DNA from 2 places in the Streptomyces sp. R35 genome. Region 1 is predicted to be linked to the other one. Evidence: predicted binding sites of a transcription regulator. Region 1 holds the regulator's gene; the other holds the start of a gene.

The links. Region 1 encodes HrcA, which represses chaperone genes, less so after heat shock. Its sites were predicted from a motif close to TTNGCACTCNGNNNNNCNGAGTGCNAA; they were not measured.
Region 2: groES (co-chaperone GroES) is a predicted target of HrcA. The motif match lies at 2,130-2,156, and genes of this name have one in related genera.

The regions. Positions count from the first base shown of each region.
Region 1 is NZ_CP163440.1:3,819,255-3,826,899, reverse strand. It holds gene AB5J50_RS17580 (SpoIIE family protein phosphatase) at 1-1,177, shown strand, start outside; gene hemW (radical SAM family heme chaperone HemW) at 1,299-2,531, shown strand; gene AB5J50_RS17570 (DUF3097 domain-containing protein) at 2,736-3,542, opposite strand; gene AB5J50_RS17565 (MBL fold metallo-hydrolase) at 3,588-4,352, opposite strand; gene hrcA (heat-inducible transcriptional repressor HrcA) at 4,704-5,720, shown strand; gene dnaJ (molecular chaperone DnaJ) at 5,721-6,857, shown strand; gene AB5J50_RS17550 (nitronate monooxygenase) at 7,071-7,645, shown strand, end outside.
Region 2 is NZ_CP163440.1:6,704,859-6,712,503, reverse strand. It holds gene groL (chaperonin GroEL) at 1-1,562, opposite strand, end outside; gene groES (co-chaperone GroES) at 1,677-1,985, opposite strand; gene AB5J50_RS30600 (polysaccharide deacetylase family protein) at 2,316-3,074, opposite strand; gene AB5J50_RS30595 (polysaccharide deacetylase family protein) at 3,071-3,955, opposite strand; gene AB5J50_RS30590 (methyltransferase domain-containing protein) at 4,088-5,260, shown strand; gene AB5J50_RS30585 (cell wall-binding repeat-containing protein) at 5,268-7,307, opposite strand; gene AB5J50_RS30580 (RNA polymerase sigma factor) at 7,480-7,645, opposite strand, start outside.

The sequences.
Region 1 (7,645 bases):
CGCCGTGTGGCTGGAGGACGAGGCCACCGACCGGGCCGGCGGTCTCGGCCTCGCCCTGGGACCCCGCCTCGCCCGCGTCTGGCACGGCAGCGAGAACCGCATCGAGGAACTGCGCCGCGCCCTGGAGAAGGACCCGCCGCGGCTGCCCGACGCGGTGCGTTCCCGGGCCGTCCCCGTGCCCTGGCCCGGCGAGGCGCTGGGCGCGCGCGGGGTGAGCGGGGCCGCGCTCGCGTACCGGCTGATCGCGGGCGGGCGGCCGCTGGGCACGCTCGTCATCGGGCGGGCCGGGCTGACCGACTTCCCCGACGAGATCACCGGGCTCGTCGAGGACCTCAGCCGCCGTATCGCCCTCGCCATCGGCGCGGCCCGCCAGTACGCGCGCCAGGCCACCATCAGCCGGGTCCTCCAGCGCGGTCTGCTGCCCGGCGCGGTCGCCGAGATCCCCGGGGTGCGCAGCGCCCTCGTGTACGAGCCGCTCGACAAGGGCGGACCCAGCGGCGACTTCTACGACCTGTTCCCGGCGGGCGACGGGCGCTGGTGCTTCGCGGTGGGCGACGTCCAGGGCAAGGGACCCGAGGCCGCCGTCGTGATCGGCCTGGCCCGGCCCTGGCTGCGGCTGCTGGCCCGCGAGGGCTACCAGGTCGCCGACGTCCTCGACCGCCTCAACCAGCTCCTGCTCGACGACGCGACCGAGACGGCGGACGCGGCGGCCCGTGCGCTCGTGGCGGCGGGCGGGCCGGGCCTCGGCGCCGACCTGGGCCCGCAGACGCGCTTCCTGTCCATGCTGTACGGCGAGCTGGTCCCCTTCGACGGCGGCGTGCGCTGCACCCTCGCCTCCGCCGGACATCCGCTGCCGCTGCTCCTCGGCCCCGACGGCGACGTACGGGAAGTGGCCCGCCCGCAGACCCTCCTCGGCGTCTTCGAGGACGCCGGCTACACCTCCGAGACCTTCGAGCTGCACCCCGGCGACACTGTGCTGTGCGTCACGGACGGTGTGACGGAGCGGCGCTGCGGACCCCGCCAGTTCGACGACGACGACGGCCTCGCGAAGGCCCTGGAGGGCTGCGCGGGACTGAGCGCCGAGCTGATCGCGGAGCGGATCCGCCGGCTGGTGCACGAGTTCGGTGCGCGGCCTCCGGAGGACGACATGGCGTTGCTGGTGCTGCAGGCCGAATAGGGCCCGAGGAGGGATGGGGCCCGAGGAGGAATGGGGCCGAGGAGGAACGGGGCCGAGGAGGAATGGGGCCCGAAGAGGACGTCGTACGGGGTATGGGCGCGCGTACGGGACAATGGAACGTATGCCTTCCGCACTCCCCGACGGTGAGCCCGTCCCCGACGACGGGGCGCTGCCCGCGCACGCCCTGGCCGGGGCGGCCGAGCGTCCCCTCGGGTTCTATCTCCACGTGCCGTACTGCGCGACCCGCTGCGGCTACTGCGACTTCAATACCTACACGGCGACCGAGCTGCGCGGCACCGGTGGCGTGCTCGCCTCCCGGGACAACTACGCGGACACGCTGACCGACGAGGTCCGGCTCGCCCGCAAGGTCCTCGGCGACGACCCGCGCCCCGTCCGCACGGTCTTCGTCGGCGGCGGTACGCCGACCCTGCTGGCTGCCGACGATCTCGTACGGATGCTGGGGGCGATCCGTGACGAGTTCGGGCTCGCGGACGACGCGGAGATCACCACGGAGGCGAACCCCGAGTCGGTCGATCCGGCATACCTCGCGACCTTGCGCGCCGGGGGCTTCAACCGGGTCTCCTTCGGGATGCAGAGCGCCAAGCAGCATGTACTGAAGGTGCTCGACCGCACGCACACGCCCGGCCGTCCCGAGGCCTGTGTCGCCGAGGCCCGTGCGGCGGGCTTCGAGCATGTGAACCTGGACCTGATCTACGGCACGCCCGGGGAGTCCGACGACGACTGGCGTGCCTCGCTCGACGCGGCGCTCGGTGCCGGGCCCGACCACATCTCCGCGTATGCGCTGATCGTGGAGGAGGGTACGCAGCTCGCCCGTCGTATCCGCCGTGGCGAGGTTCCGATGACGGACGACGACGTGCACGCGGATCGGTATCTCATCGCGGACGAGGTGATGTCGGGGGCGGGCTTCGAGTGGTACGAGGTGTCGAACTGGGCCGCTTCCGAGGCTGGGCGCTGCCTTCACAACGAGCTGTACTGGCGGGGAGCCGACTGGTGGGGGGCGGGGCCTGGGGCGCACAGTCACGTCGGTGGGGTGCGGTGGTGGAACGTGAAGCATCCTGGGGCGTATGCCTCGGCGCTGGCCTCCGGGCGGTCGCCGGGGGCGGGGCGGGAACTTCTCTCCGAGGAGGATCGCCGGGTTGAGCGCGTTCTTCTGGAGCTGCGGCTTCGTGAGGGGTGTCCGCTGTCTTTGCTTCGGGTGGATGGGCTTGCGGCGGCGGCGCGTGCGCTGGGTGAGGGGTTGCTCGAAGCCGGGCCGTACGACGAAGGTCGTGCCGTTCTGACGCTGCGCGGGCGGTTGCTCGCGGACGCGGTCGTCCGGGACCTGGTGGACTGAGGGCCCTTTTTCGCCCCCGCCGCCCCTACCCGTCCCATCCTTCTGGGGCTCCGCCCCTTCGACCCCGGGTGCGGGTGGGTGGGGGCTGGTCCAAAAGATTGCGCAGTTCCCCGCGCCCCTTTTAGGGGCGCGGGGAACTGCGCAATCTTTTAACGGGATGGGACGGGTAGGGGCGGCGGGGGCGAAAAAACGTCGTGCGGACCTCTACTCCGGGGCCGTGACGAAGTCGATCAACTCCTCCACTCGGCCCAGGAGTTCCGGCTCCAGGTCCTTGTAGGAGCGGACGTGGGACAGGATGTGCTGCCAGGCCGCGCCGGTGTTTTCCGGCCAGCCCAGGGAACGGCAGATGCCTGTTTTCCAGTCCTGGCCGTGGGGGATGCGGGGCCAGGAGGGGATGCCTACGGAGGACGGTTTCACGGCCTCCCAGATGTCGATGTAAGGGTGGCCGAGGACCAGGGCGTGGTCGCTGGTGACCGACTCGGCGATGCGGGACTCCTTGGTGCCGGGGACGAGGTGGTCGACCAGGATGCCGAGGCGGGCGTCCGGGCCGGGGTCGAAGTCCGCGACGATCGAGGGGAGGTCGTCGATGCCCTCCAGGTACTCGACGACGACGCCCTCGATGCGGAGGTCGTCGCCCCAGACCTTCTCGACGAGTTCGGCGTCGTGGCGGCCCTCGACGTAGATGCGGCCCGCGCGGGCCACCCTGGCACGCGCACCCGGTACCGCCACCGAACCCGAGGCCGTGCGGGCGGGACGCGACGCGGGCGCGGCCGACGGGCGGACCAGCGTCACCACCCTGCCCTCCAGGAGGAAGCCGCTCGGCTCCAGCGGGAAGACGCGGTGCTTGCCGAAGCGGTCCTCCAGGGTCACCGTGCCTGCCTCGCAGCGGATCACCGCGCCGCAGAAGCCGGTGCCGGGCTCCTCGACCACCAGACCGGGGTCCGCGGGGACCTCGGGCACGGGCTTGGGCTTCTTCCACGGCGGGGTCAGGTCCGGAGAGTACTGGCGCATTCGGATGACGATAGGAGAAGCCCCGCCGTCGTGTCGTACGGGCTCCTACGACACGCCGAAGCGGGTCGCCAGCGCGTTCCGCTGGGCCCGGACAAACGCCGCATTCACCGCCGCCCCGTGTCCCGGTACGTACACCGCGTCCTCCCCGCCCAGGTCGAGCAGCCGGTCCAGGGCCGCCGGCCAGTGGGAGGGGACGGCGTCCGGTCCCGCCTGGGGTTCGCCCGATTCCTCCACCAGATCGCCGCAGAAGACGATCTCCGGTGAACCGAGTGTGTTTGGGGTGGCTGGTGTGGCTGGTGTGCCTTGGATCAGTACCGCCAAGTCGTGGCCCGTGTGGCCGGGGCCCACGTTCGCCAGCAGGACCTGCACGCCGCCGCCCAGGTCGAGGGTCCACTCGCCGGACACCGAGTGGCGGGGGTGGACCAGGAGGTCCGCGGCCTCGGCCGCCTCGCGCGGGTCGAGGCCGTTGCGTACGGCGTCCGTGCGCAGTTCCTCGCGGTCGTGGGCGAAGACCGAGTCGAGGCCGACCGGCCCGAACACCTCCACGCCCGCGAACGCCGCCGCGCCGAAGACATGGTCGAAGTGGGGGTGGGTGAGTGCGAGGTGCGTCACTCGGCGGTCCGGGCCGAGGAGCCGCTGGGCCTCCGTGCGCAGCCGTGCGCCCTCCCCGAGGCTCGACCCGGCGTCGATCATCAGCGCCGCGCCCTCGCCCACCACGAGCCCGACCGTGCAGTCCCAGACCGGCAGCCGCCGCCGTCCCACCCGGGGCGCCACCCTTTCCCACCCCAACTCTTCCCAAGTCACGCTCATAAGGAGACGCTAAGCGGGCTCGGGGAAGTGAGGCACGCCCCCACGCCGCCCGGCACGGCACCTCGCCGCACTGCCGAATCACCCAAGTACATCCAGTACGAGGGCGATCCGGCAGCACGCCGATGCACCGCACCGGACGACGCGGGAACGCACCCCACTTCCCCGAGACCGCTTGGCCGTGAGAGCGCGCAGCACACGACATCGCAGGCCCGCCCTTGCCGGGGCCGTACCTCACCGCCGTACACTGGGCCGGGGAACGCTGGCACTCGCGTGCGATGAGTGCCAGGACGAAGGTCATGAAGGCCATGAAGGTCACGAAGGCCACGATGCTGAATTCTGGAGGTGTGCGCGATGCTCAGTGAACGCAGGCTCGAAGTGCTGCGCGCCATCGTCCAGGACTACGTGGGCACCGAGGAGCCGGTCGGTTCCAAGGCGCTCACCGAGCGGCACCGCCTCGGTGTCTCGCCGGCGACCGTGCGCAATGACATGGCCGCGCTGGAGGACGAGGGCTACATCGCCCAGCCGCACACCAGCGCCGGACGCATCCCCACCGACAAGGGCTACCGGCTCTTCGTCGACAAGCTCGCGGGCGTCAAGCCGATGACCGCGCCCGAGCGGCGGGCCATTCAGAATTTCCTCGACGGGGCTGTGGACCTCGACGACGTCGTCGGCCGGACCGTACGGCTGCTCGCGCAGCTCACGCGGCAGGTCGCCGTCGTGCAGTACCCCTCGCTGACGCGCTCGACGGTGCGGCACGTGGAGCTGCTGTCCCTCGCCCCAGCGCGCGTGATGCTGGTGCTGATCACGGACACCGGCCGGGTCGAGCAGCGCATGATCGACTGTCCGGTGCCGTTCGGCGAGACCTCGCTGGCGGATCTGCGCGCGCGGCTCAACAGCCGGGTCGCGGGCCGCCGTTTCGCGGACGTCCCGCAGCTCGTGCAGGACCTCCCGGACGCGTTCGAGGCGGAGGACCGGGGTACGGTCGCGACCGTGCTCTCCACCCTCCTGGAGACACTGGTCGAAGAGACCGAGGAGCGGCTGATGATCGGCGGCACCGCCAATCTGACCCGCTTCGGACATGACTTCCCTCTCACCATCCGGCCGGTGCTCGAAGCACTGGAGGAGCAGGTCGTGCTCCTCAAGTTGCTTGGTGAGGCCGGGGATTCGAGCATGACCGTGCGAATCGGGCACGAGAACGCGTATGAGGGACTCAACTCCACGTCCGTGGTCTCGGTCGGCTACGGTTCGGGCGACGAGGCAGTAGCGAAACTTGGCGTGGTCGGACCGACCCGCATGGATTACCCGGGAACGATGGGAGCGGTACGAGCGGTGGCACGGTACGTCGGACAGATCCTGGCGGAGTCGTAAGTGGCCACGGACTACTACGCCGTACTCGGCGTGAGCCGCGACGCGTCCCAGGACCAGATCAAGAAGGCGTTCCGGAGGCTCGCACGCGAGCTGCACCCGGACGTCAATCCCGATCCGAAGACGCAGGAGCGGTTCAAGGAGATCAACGCCGCGTACGAGGTGTTGTCGGACCCGCAGAAGAAGCAGGTCTACGACCTCGGCGGCGACCCGCTGTCCGCCTCCGGTGGCGGTGGCGCCGGCGGCTTCGGCGCGGGCGGCTTCGGGAACTTCTCGGACATCATGGACGCCTTCTTCGGTACGGCGTCGCAGCGCGGCCCCCGGTCGCGTACGCGGCGTGGCCAGGACGCAATGATCCGGCTCGAGATCGAGCTGGACGAGGCGGCCTTCGGCACGACGAAGGACATCCAGGTCGACACGGCCGTCGTCTGCGCCACCTGTAACGGTGAGGGCGCGGCGCCGGGTACCTCGGCCCAGACCTGTGACATGTGTCGCGGGCGGGGTGAGGTGTCCCAGGTCACGCGGTCGTTCCTGGGCCAGGTCATGACGTCCCGGCCGTGTCCGCAGTGTCAGGGCTTCGGGACCGTGGTTCCGACGCCGTGCCCCGAGTGCGCTGGTGACGGGCGGGTGCGGTCTCGTCGGACGCTGACCGTCAAGATCCCCGCCGGTGTCGACAACGGCACGCGGATCCAGCTCGCGGGCGAGGGCGAGGTCGGGCCCGGTGGCGGACCTGCCGGTGACCTCTACGTCGAGATCCACGAACTCCCGCACTCGACCTTCCAGCGGCGCGGTGACGATCTGCACTGCACGGTCACCATTCCGATGACCGCGGCGTCGCTCGGTACGAAGGTGCCGCTGGAGACGCTCGACGGGCTGGAGGAGGTCGACATCCGGCCGGGCACGCAGTCCGGGCAGTCGATTCCGTTGCACGGGCGGGGTGTCACGCATCTGCGGGGCGGTGGGCGTGGTGACCTGATCGTCCACGTCGAGGTGATGACGCCGACGAAGCTGGATCCTGAGCAGGAGCGGTTGCTGCGGGAGCTGGCGAAGCTGCGGGGGGAGGAGCGGCCCACCGGGCAGTTCCAGCCCGGGCAGCAGGGGTTGTTCTCGCGTCTGAAGGATGCGTTCAACGGTCGCTGACCCCGTTCGCTTGTGTGTTGGCTGCGGGTGGGTTGGGGGCTGGTCCAAAAGATTGCGCAGTTCCCCGCGCCCCTTTTAGGGGCGCGGGGAACTGCGCAATCTTTTGGGGGTCTGGGGGCGAAAAAAGGCCCCTCGCGGGTGCTCATCCCGGTGGCCTATGCCAGGTGGACGGCCGGATTCGGACTTGTTCGGGGGACGTGACAACATGCCGTCATGTCCACCGCACTGACCGATCTCTTCCCACACCCGATCGTGCAGGCCCCCATGGCGGGCGGCGTCTCCGTGCCGCAGCTCGCGGCTGCCGTGTCCGAGGCCGGCGGGCTGGGTTTCCTCGCCGCCGGGTACAAGACCGCCGACGGCATGTACCAGGAGATCAAGCAGCTGCGCGGGCTCACGGGGCGCCCCTTCGGGGTCAATCTGTTCATGCCGCAGCCCGAGTACGCGGACGCGGCCGCCGTCGAGGTGTACGCCAACCAGCTCGCCGGTGAGGCCGCCTGGTACGAGACCGAACTCGGCGACCCCGACAGCGGCCGCGACGACGGCTACGACGCCAAGCTCGCCGTCCTCCTCGACAACCCGGTGCCGGTGGTCTCCTTCCACTTCGGCGTCCCGAGCCGTGACGTCCTGGATTCCCTCGCCCGCGCCGGCACGCTGACGATGGTCACGGCGACCACCGCTGAGGAGGCGCTGGCCGTGCAGCGGGCGGGTGCCGCCGCGGTGATCGTGCAGGGCGTGGAGGCCGGTGGCCACCAGGGCACCCATCGCGACAACCCGGAGACGGACGGCAC
Region 2 (7,645 bases), 2.9 Mb from region 1:
ACCAGGGTCTCGGTCGTGAGGAGCAGGGAGGCGATGGAGGCGGCGTTCTCCAGGGCGGAGCGGGTGACCTTGACCGGGTCGATGACGCCGGCCTTCACCAGGTCGCCGTACTCGCCGGTGGCGGCGTTGAAGCCCTGGCCCTTGTCGAGCTCGGCGACCTTGGAGGTGATGACGTAACCCTCCAGGCCGGCGTTCTCGGCGATCCAGCGCAGCGGCTCGACGGCGGCCTTGCGGACGACCGCGACACCCGTGGCCTCGTCGCCGGTCTTGCCGAGGTTGCCCTCGAGGACCTTGACGGCGTGGACGAGCGCGGAGCCACCACCGGAGACGATGCCCTCCTCGACCGCGGCGCGGGTCGCGGAGATGGCGTCCTCCAGACGGTGCTTCTTCTCCTTGAGCTCCACCTCGGTGGCGGCGCCGACCTTGATCACGCACACGCCGCCGGCCAGCTTCGCGAGGCGCTCCTGGAGCTTCTCGCGGTCCCAGTCGGAGTCGGTGTTCTCGATCTCGGCCTTGATCTGGTTCACGCGGCCCAGCACGGCCTCGTGGTCGCCGCCACCGTCGACGACCGTGGTGTCGTCCTTGGTGACGGTCACGCGGCGGGCGGTGCCCAGCACGTCCAGGCCGACCTGGTCGAGCTTGAGGCCGACCTCCTCGGCGATGACCTGACCGCCGGTGAGGGTGGCGAGGTCGCCCAGCATCGCCTTGCGGCGGTCACCGAAGCCGGGGGCCTTCACGGCGACGGCGTTGAACGTGCCGCGGATCTTGTTCACGACCAGGGTCGACAGGGCCTCGCCCTCGACGTCCTCGGCGATGATCAGCAGCGGCTTGGAGGCGTTGGACTGGATGACCTTCTCCAGCAGCGGCAGCAGGTCCTGGATGGAGCTGATCTTGCCCTGGTGGATGAGGATGTACGGGTCGTCGAGGACGGCCTCCATACGCTCCTGGTCGGAGACCATGTACGGCGACAGGTAGCCCTTGTCGAAGGCCATGCCCTCGGTGAAGTCCAGCTCCAGACCGAAGGTGTTGGACTCCTCGACGGTGATGACACCGTCCTTGCCGACCTTGTCCATCGCCTCGGCGATGAGCTCGCCGACCTGCGGGTCCTGGGCGGACAGACCGGCGACGGCCGCGATGTCGGACTTCTCGTCGATCGGGCGCGCGGTGGCGAGGAGCTCGTCCGACACGGCCTTGACGGCGGCGTCGATGCCCTTCTTCAGGGCGGCCGGGGAGGCACCCGCGGCAACGTTCCGCAGGCCCTCGCGCACCAGCGCCTGGGCGAGCACGGTGGCGGTGGTCGTACCGTCACCCGCGATGTCGTTGGTCTTGGTCGCCACCTCCTTCACCAGCTGGGCGCCGAGGTTCTCGTACGGGTCGTCGAGCTCGACCTCGCGGGCGATGGTGACGCCGTCGTTGGTGATGGTGGGGGCGCCGAACTTCTTGTCGATGACGACGTTGCGGCCCTTGGGGCCGATCGTCACCTTGACCGTGTCGGCAAGCTTGTTGACGCCGCGCTCAAGGGCGCGACGGGCGTCCTCGTCGAACTTCAGGATCTTCGCCATGGGAGCGATTCAGCCCTCTCGGAAATCTTTGGGAGAACGAACTGCGCCCCCAGCACCCGGCTTGTTGAAGGTCGCGGGGGCCAGGGGCGCAGCTCACTGCAAAACTGAGGAGAATTACTTCTCGATGATCGCGAGCACGTCGCGAGCCGAGAGGACGAGGTACTCCTCGCCGTTGTACTTCACCTCGGTGCCGCCGTACTTGCTGTACAGCACGATGTCGCCGACGGTGACGTCGAGCGGAAGACGGTTACCGTCCTCGAAACGGCCCGGACCCACGGCAAGGACGACGCCCTCCTGGGGCTTCTCCTTCGCGGTGTCCGGAATGACCAGGCCAGAGGCCGTGGTCTGCTCGGCGTCGAGCGGCTGGACCACAATGCGGTCCTCGAGCGGCTTGATGGCAACCTTGGAGCTGGCGGTCGTCACGATCCGACCTCCCCCTTCGGAGATCTCACGGGGTTAACTGTCTGAGGTGGCGACCAGGTCGATCCGTCGTCGCGGGTGCCGGACCTGCCCGTCGCTATTGGCACTCTCCAGGGGGGAGTGCCAGACCTGAGACTATGACTGCGATTAGCACTCGGTCAAGCGGAGTGCCAAAGGCCTGCGGCGTGGCGTGGGATTCCGGGAGCCGTGCGTGGGTGTGGGCGTGCCCTGGGGGCTGCGCCCCCCGACCCCCCTTATCGGCCTGAACGGCCTTGCCCTCAAACACCGGACGGGCTGATTGATGCCGGCCCGCACCGAGTACCTGTCGAGTGGCTACAGGTAGCTCTCCAGGCGCGCCGGCGTGAAGCCCTCCGCCTGGATGCGCTTGAGGAGTCTGAGTGTCGCGTCCGTGAGGTTGGGTTCCCTGAACCCGGAGAGGATGTCGCCGGGCCGCAGCGGGTGGGCGTCGGCCGGGCGGCCGAGGACGACCGCCGCGACCCCGCAGTCGGCGGCGGCGCGCAGGGTGGTGGAGTCGTAGGCGCCGTACGGGGGGCGCAGCAGCCGGGGCCGGATGCCGAAGCGCTGTTTGAGCTTGTCCCGCTGGCCGCAGATCTCGGCGCGCTGGCCGGCGTAGGGCAGGCCGCGCAGGGAGGCGTGGTCGAGGGTGTGATTCTGGACGCTGGCGCCGACCTCGCCCAGCTGCGCGAAGTGCCCGTACCCCGGCCCGACGACACTGTTCGTGAGAAACATGCTGACCGGCAGCCGCAGTTCACGGACCATGTCGACGAACCGGGGATCGCGTTCGGCACCGTCGTCGTACGTCAGGAAGACCACCTTGTCGCGGGTGCGGACATGGTCCACGACGGGCGGCAGCCCCGGGCCCGCGGTGCGCGCGGTGGTCCTGGCGGGTGGTCTCGGCGGCCGCGCGAGCGGGGCGGCGAGCCCCCAGCGGCGGTACGCCGACTCGTGCGGCCGTACCTTCTGCGCCGCCTTCTTGCCCAGCCGTTCGATCGGGTCGACGGACTGGGCACAGCCGGTGAGCAGCGCGGCCGCGAGCAGCCCGGCGGCCAGGGCGCGCACCCGGTGCCTCACAGGTAGTCCTCCAGGCGGGCCACCGCGTACCCCTCGGCCGTCACTTTCTTCATGAAGCGGCGGACCATGTCGGGCATGGTGCCCTTCCAGTCGTTCCGGCCCCGGAAGTGGCTGAGGACGATGTCGCCGGGGTGCAGGTCGCGGTCCCACTCGCGGTACTCCCAGTGGTCGACGAAGACTTCCTCGTCCCAGATTGGCGCGTACTTGATGCCGCAGGCCTTCGCGGCGCGCAGGGTGTCCTTGTTGTAGTTGCCGTACGGGGGCCGGAAGACCGTCGGACGCCTGCCGAACTGCTTCCTCATCACACGCTGCATGCCACAGATCTCGTCCTTCTGCTCCGCGTAGGAGAGTCCGGGCAGGTAGGGGTGGGTCAGCGTGTGGTTGTTGAGGGTGATGCCCCGGTCGCGCATCTTGCGGAAGTACCGGTAGTTGTCCTTGACCAGGTAGTTGCTGAGGAACGCGGTGTACGGGATCTTCAGTTCGCTCATCATCCGCAGGAACCGCGGGTCCTTCTCCGCGCCGTCGTCGATGGTGAGGAAGACGACCCTGTTCTTGGTGGGGATGGTCGTGAAGACCGGGGGCAGCCCCAGTTCCTCCTGACCGTCGACCTCGAACCCCTTGCGTGCCTTGATCACCGGCTTCCTGGCGGGTGCGGGCGGGGCCGTCAGCGGCGTCTCGGCCAGCCCCCAGCGCTTGGCCGCGGCGACCCGCTGGGCCTGCGCGAGGCGGAGCTTGGAGGCGTACGCGTCGAGGGCACGGGCGGGGGGCGCCTTCAGCGGCTGCTGACCATGGGCCGGCCACACACCGCCGGAGCCGTCGTCCGCACAGCCGGAGACGACGGCGGTGAGGGCGAGCAGGGCGATTCCGCCGCGAAGACCCATCCCCTTCGCCCCATTTTTGTAATTTTGTCGTACTTGTCGCATGGTGTCGGATCCTCCCAGGCCCTGGCCCCTGTGGGGCCCCGACACCGCGGCCGGAAGCGCACGGTCCACCGACTGGCCCACAATGGCCCGGTGAACGACGTCTCCTTCGCCTCCCTCCTCACGCCCGAGGGCCACGCCCTGCTCGACGAGGTGCGCGGCACCGAACCGGCACAGGAGCTGGCCGTCGCCACCCGGCTGCGCCGCGAGCACCCGGCCGAGCTGGTCTCGGCGGCGCTCGGACAGGCGCGGCTGCGGCAGCGGGCGGTGGCGAAGTTCGGGGCCGAGGACGCGGAGCGGATGTTCTTCACCCCGAACGGGGTCGAGCAGTCGACCCGTACGACCGTCGCGACGCACCGCGCGCAGCGGCTCCAGGAGAGGGGCGTCCGCTCGGTCGCCGACCTCTGCTGCGGCATCGGCGGCGACGCGATCGCGCTGGCCCGCGCCGGGATCCGCGTCCTCGCCGTCGACCGCGACCCGCTGACCGTGGCGGTCGCCCGCGCGAACGCCGACGCCCTCGGTCTCGCCGACCTCATCGAGGTGCGCGAGGCGGATGTCACCGAGGTGGACACGGCGACGTACGACGCGGTCTTCGTGGACCCCGCGCGGCGCGGCGGACGTGGCCGGATCTTCGACCCCGAGGCGTACTCGCCGCCACTGTCCTGGGCGATCGGAACAGCGCTCGCGGCACCCCTGGCCGCCCTGAAGATCGCCCCCGGCATCCCCCACGAGGCGATCCCCGCCGAGGCGGAGGCCGAGTGGATCTCCGACGGCGGCGACGTGAAGGAAGCCGTGCTGTGGTTCGGCACGGAGCCCGGCCTGGTGCGGGCCACACTGCTGCCGGGCCCGCGGGTGCTGCGCGGGCGGGGGCTGCCGGATCCCGCCGTGCGACCGGTCGGGCGTTATCTGTACGAGCCCGACGGCGCCGTCATTCGCGCGCATCTGGTCGCGGAGGTGGCCGAGGAGCTGGGGGGCGGGCTGGTCGACGAGACCATCGCGTACATCACCGCGGACGAACTGCGGCCGACGCCGTATGCCACCGCGTACGAGATCACCGACCAACTTCCCTTCGGCGTGAAGAAGTTGAAGGCGCTGCTGCGGGAGCGAGGGGTCGGCGTGCTGACGGTGAAGAAGCGGGGGTCGGCCGTCGAGCCGGAGGAGCTGCGGCGGAAGGTGAAGCCCCAGGGGCCGCATGCGGCGACCGTGTTCCTGACGCGGGTGGCGGGTGCCCCGACCATGCTGGTGGGGCACCCGCGACCGGTCTGACCGTGGGCTACCGCCTGGCCTCGGTGCCCAGCTGGGCGAGGTTCGGCTCGACGGTGGGCCGGAGTGCGGCGCCCGTGCGGGCCGGCTGCGAGACCGCGCACGGACCGGTCGAGGAGAACGAACTCGTGGCCGCCGGGACTCCGTTGTAGTCCGGCCAGTACGTCCACTCGGCGCTGCTCGCGCTGACCGCCGCGCCCGCGGAGTTCAGCGCCGTCGTCGACACCGAGCCGGTGCCGCCGAAGACCGCCACGCCGTTGATGCTCGCGGCGCCCCTGACCAGGTAGGACTTGGTCTCGGTGGAGAGCGTGCCGAGGTCGGTCCACAACAGCGGGCCGAACACGTTCATCGCGGAGGCGGCGCTGGTGCCACCGCGCCAGCTGTCCGTGTAGGCGAGCGCCACGCTGCTCGGCGAGTACCACCACATCTTGGCGAGCGCCGCCGCGGTGCCCTCATTGGTGGAGGCCGTCACCGGGTAATAGGTGTACGTCGAGGGCCAGTTGGAGAACGCCGTGTGCGTCAGCGCGTACTTCGCCGAGGCGCCGACCGGGATCATGTAGGTGGTGTCCGGGTCGAGGCCGTTCAGGTACGACTTCACCGACGAGGTCAGCGAGTTCCCGTCGTTCAGGACGACGACGGCCTTGCCGCCGGTCCCGAGGGAGCCCGCGGCGGACGCGGACGCGAGCGCCGAGTGGTAGTCCGTGCCGGTGGCGAGGAACACGTACTGCGGCGCGCTGGTGATGGACTTGGCGACGGCGACCGAGGTCGAGTAGCGCGAGGTGCCGGCCAGCCGCTTCGGGGTGAAGCCGAGCGAGGTGACCTTGGAGGCGACGGCGCTGCTGAGGATCGACGTGCCGCCGACGAGGTAGACCGTCGCGCCGGGCTTGAGGACGCGCTTCAGCTCCGCCTGCACGGCCGAGGAGACCGAGGTCGCCGGCGTCAGCAGGACCGGACCGTGCTTCTTGCCCGCGAGCGCGGGGGCCGTCAGCGCGTACGCCTGGCTGTCCTTGGAGACCAGCACGGCGGACGAGGCGTTCATCAGGCCGCCCTCGCTCTGGCCGACCGTGTTCCAGGTCCAGCGGGACGCGGCGATGTTGGACCCGTAGACGTCGGCGCCCCAGACCCGGACGACGGTGTTCTTGCGCAGCGGCTGCCAGGCGGGCGAGCGGCCGCCCCACGGGAAGGGCTCGCCCTCCGTCACCGCGTCCGCGGTGATCGTCATGACGACGTTGCTCTCCTGACGGCCGCCGCTGGTGGGCCGATTGAAGTGCACGACGAGCCGGTTGCTCGCGGGCGCCCAGGAGGGGGTGTCGTAGTCGCCGGTGTCGTTGGTCAGGCGGCGCTCCCCTGTGCCGTCGGTGTTGACCGAGAACAGTTGGCCGTGCCCGTCGACGGAGCGGATGAACGCGACCTTGGTGCCGTCGGGCGAGAGGGCGGGCGAGCCGCCGCCCGCGGCGAGCGTGGTCTGCGTCTTGGTGGTGGCGTTGTAGAGCACGGCCGACGGCGTGGCCGTGGTGCACCCGGCGCCGTTGCGCTGGAAGACCAAGAGCTTGCCGGTCGCGTCGCCGCTCGGCAGGGAGTCGCAGCCGCCGCTGGACAACAGCCGGACCGGGGTGCCGCCATCGGCCGGGACGGAGTAGAGCTTCTTGGCCGCGGAGTAGACGATCTCGCGGCCGTAGGTCCAGTACGTCGGGTGCGAGGGCGAGGCGCCGCTGTAGGTCCCGTCGTACACCGTCGTCCTGGTGGTGCCGTTGACACTGATGGTCTGCACTGCTCCGGCCGACTCGAAGACCACGCGGCTGCCGTCGGGCGACCACGCGGGTGACTCGTCGTCGGAGCCGCCCGAGACACGCTTCTCGTCGTTGCCCGTGACGTCCATCGACATGATGCCGTCATTGACCACGGCGATCCTGCCGTCGGTCGCCGGCCACCCGACGACATCGGCCGCCGCGCCCGGCGCCAGCGCCGTCGCGGTACCGGCGGCGAGGGCCGTGACGGCGGTGAGCGCGACGAGTCTGCGGCGCGCGGACGAACCCCTGAAAACACGCATGGATGTACCCCCCACAGGTAGCGATGAGCTGTCGGACCGTGTCCCCCGGCGGTCTTCGGTGCGAACGGAAGGCGTCGCACCCGTTACGGCAGCTGCGCCACTGTAAACCCCGCCCGCTCAGCAAGGGAACAGAGTTGTTGGCGTGACCACGGATCCCGGATGCCGCGTGCGGTCAGGACGCGTCCAGGTCACGGACCCGCGCCCGCAGCAGCTCCTTCTCCGGCTCGTTGCGGGTCAGCGCGGCCGCCCGCTCGAACTCCGCGCGCGCCTCCGCCGTACGCCCCAGCCGGGCCAGCAGGTCCCCGCGGACGCTGGGCAGCAAGTGATAGTCGCGCAGG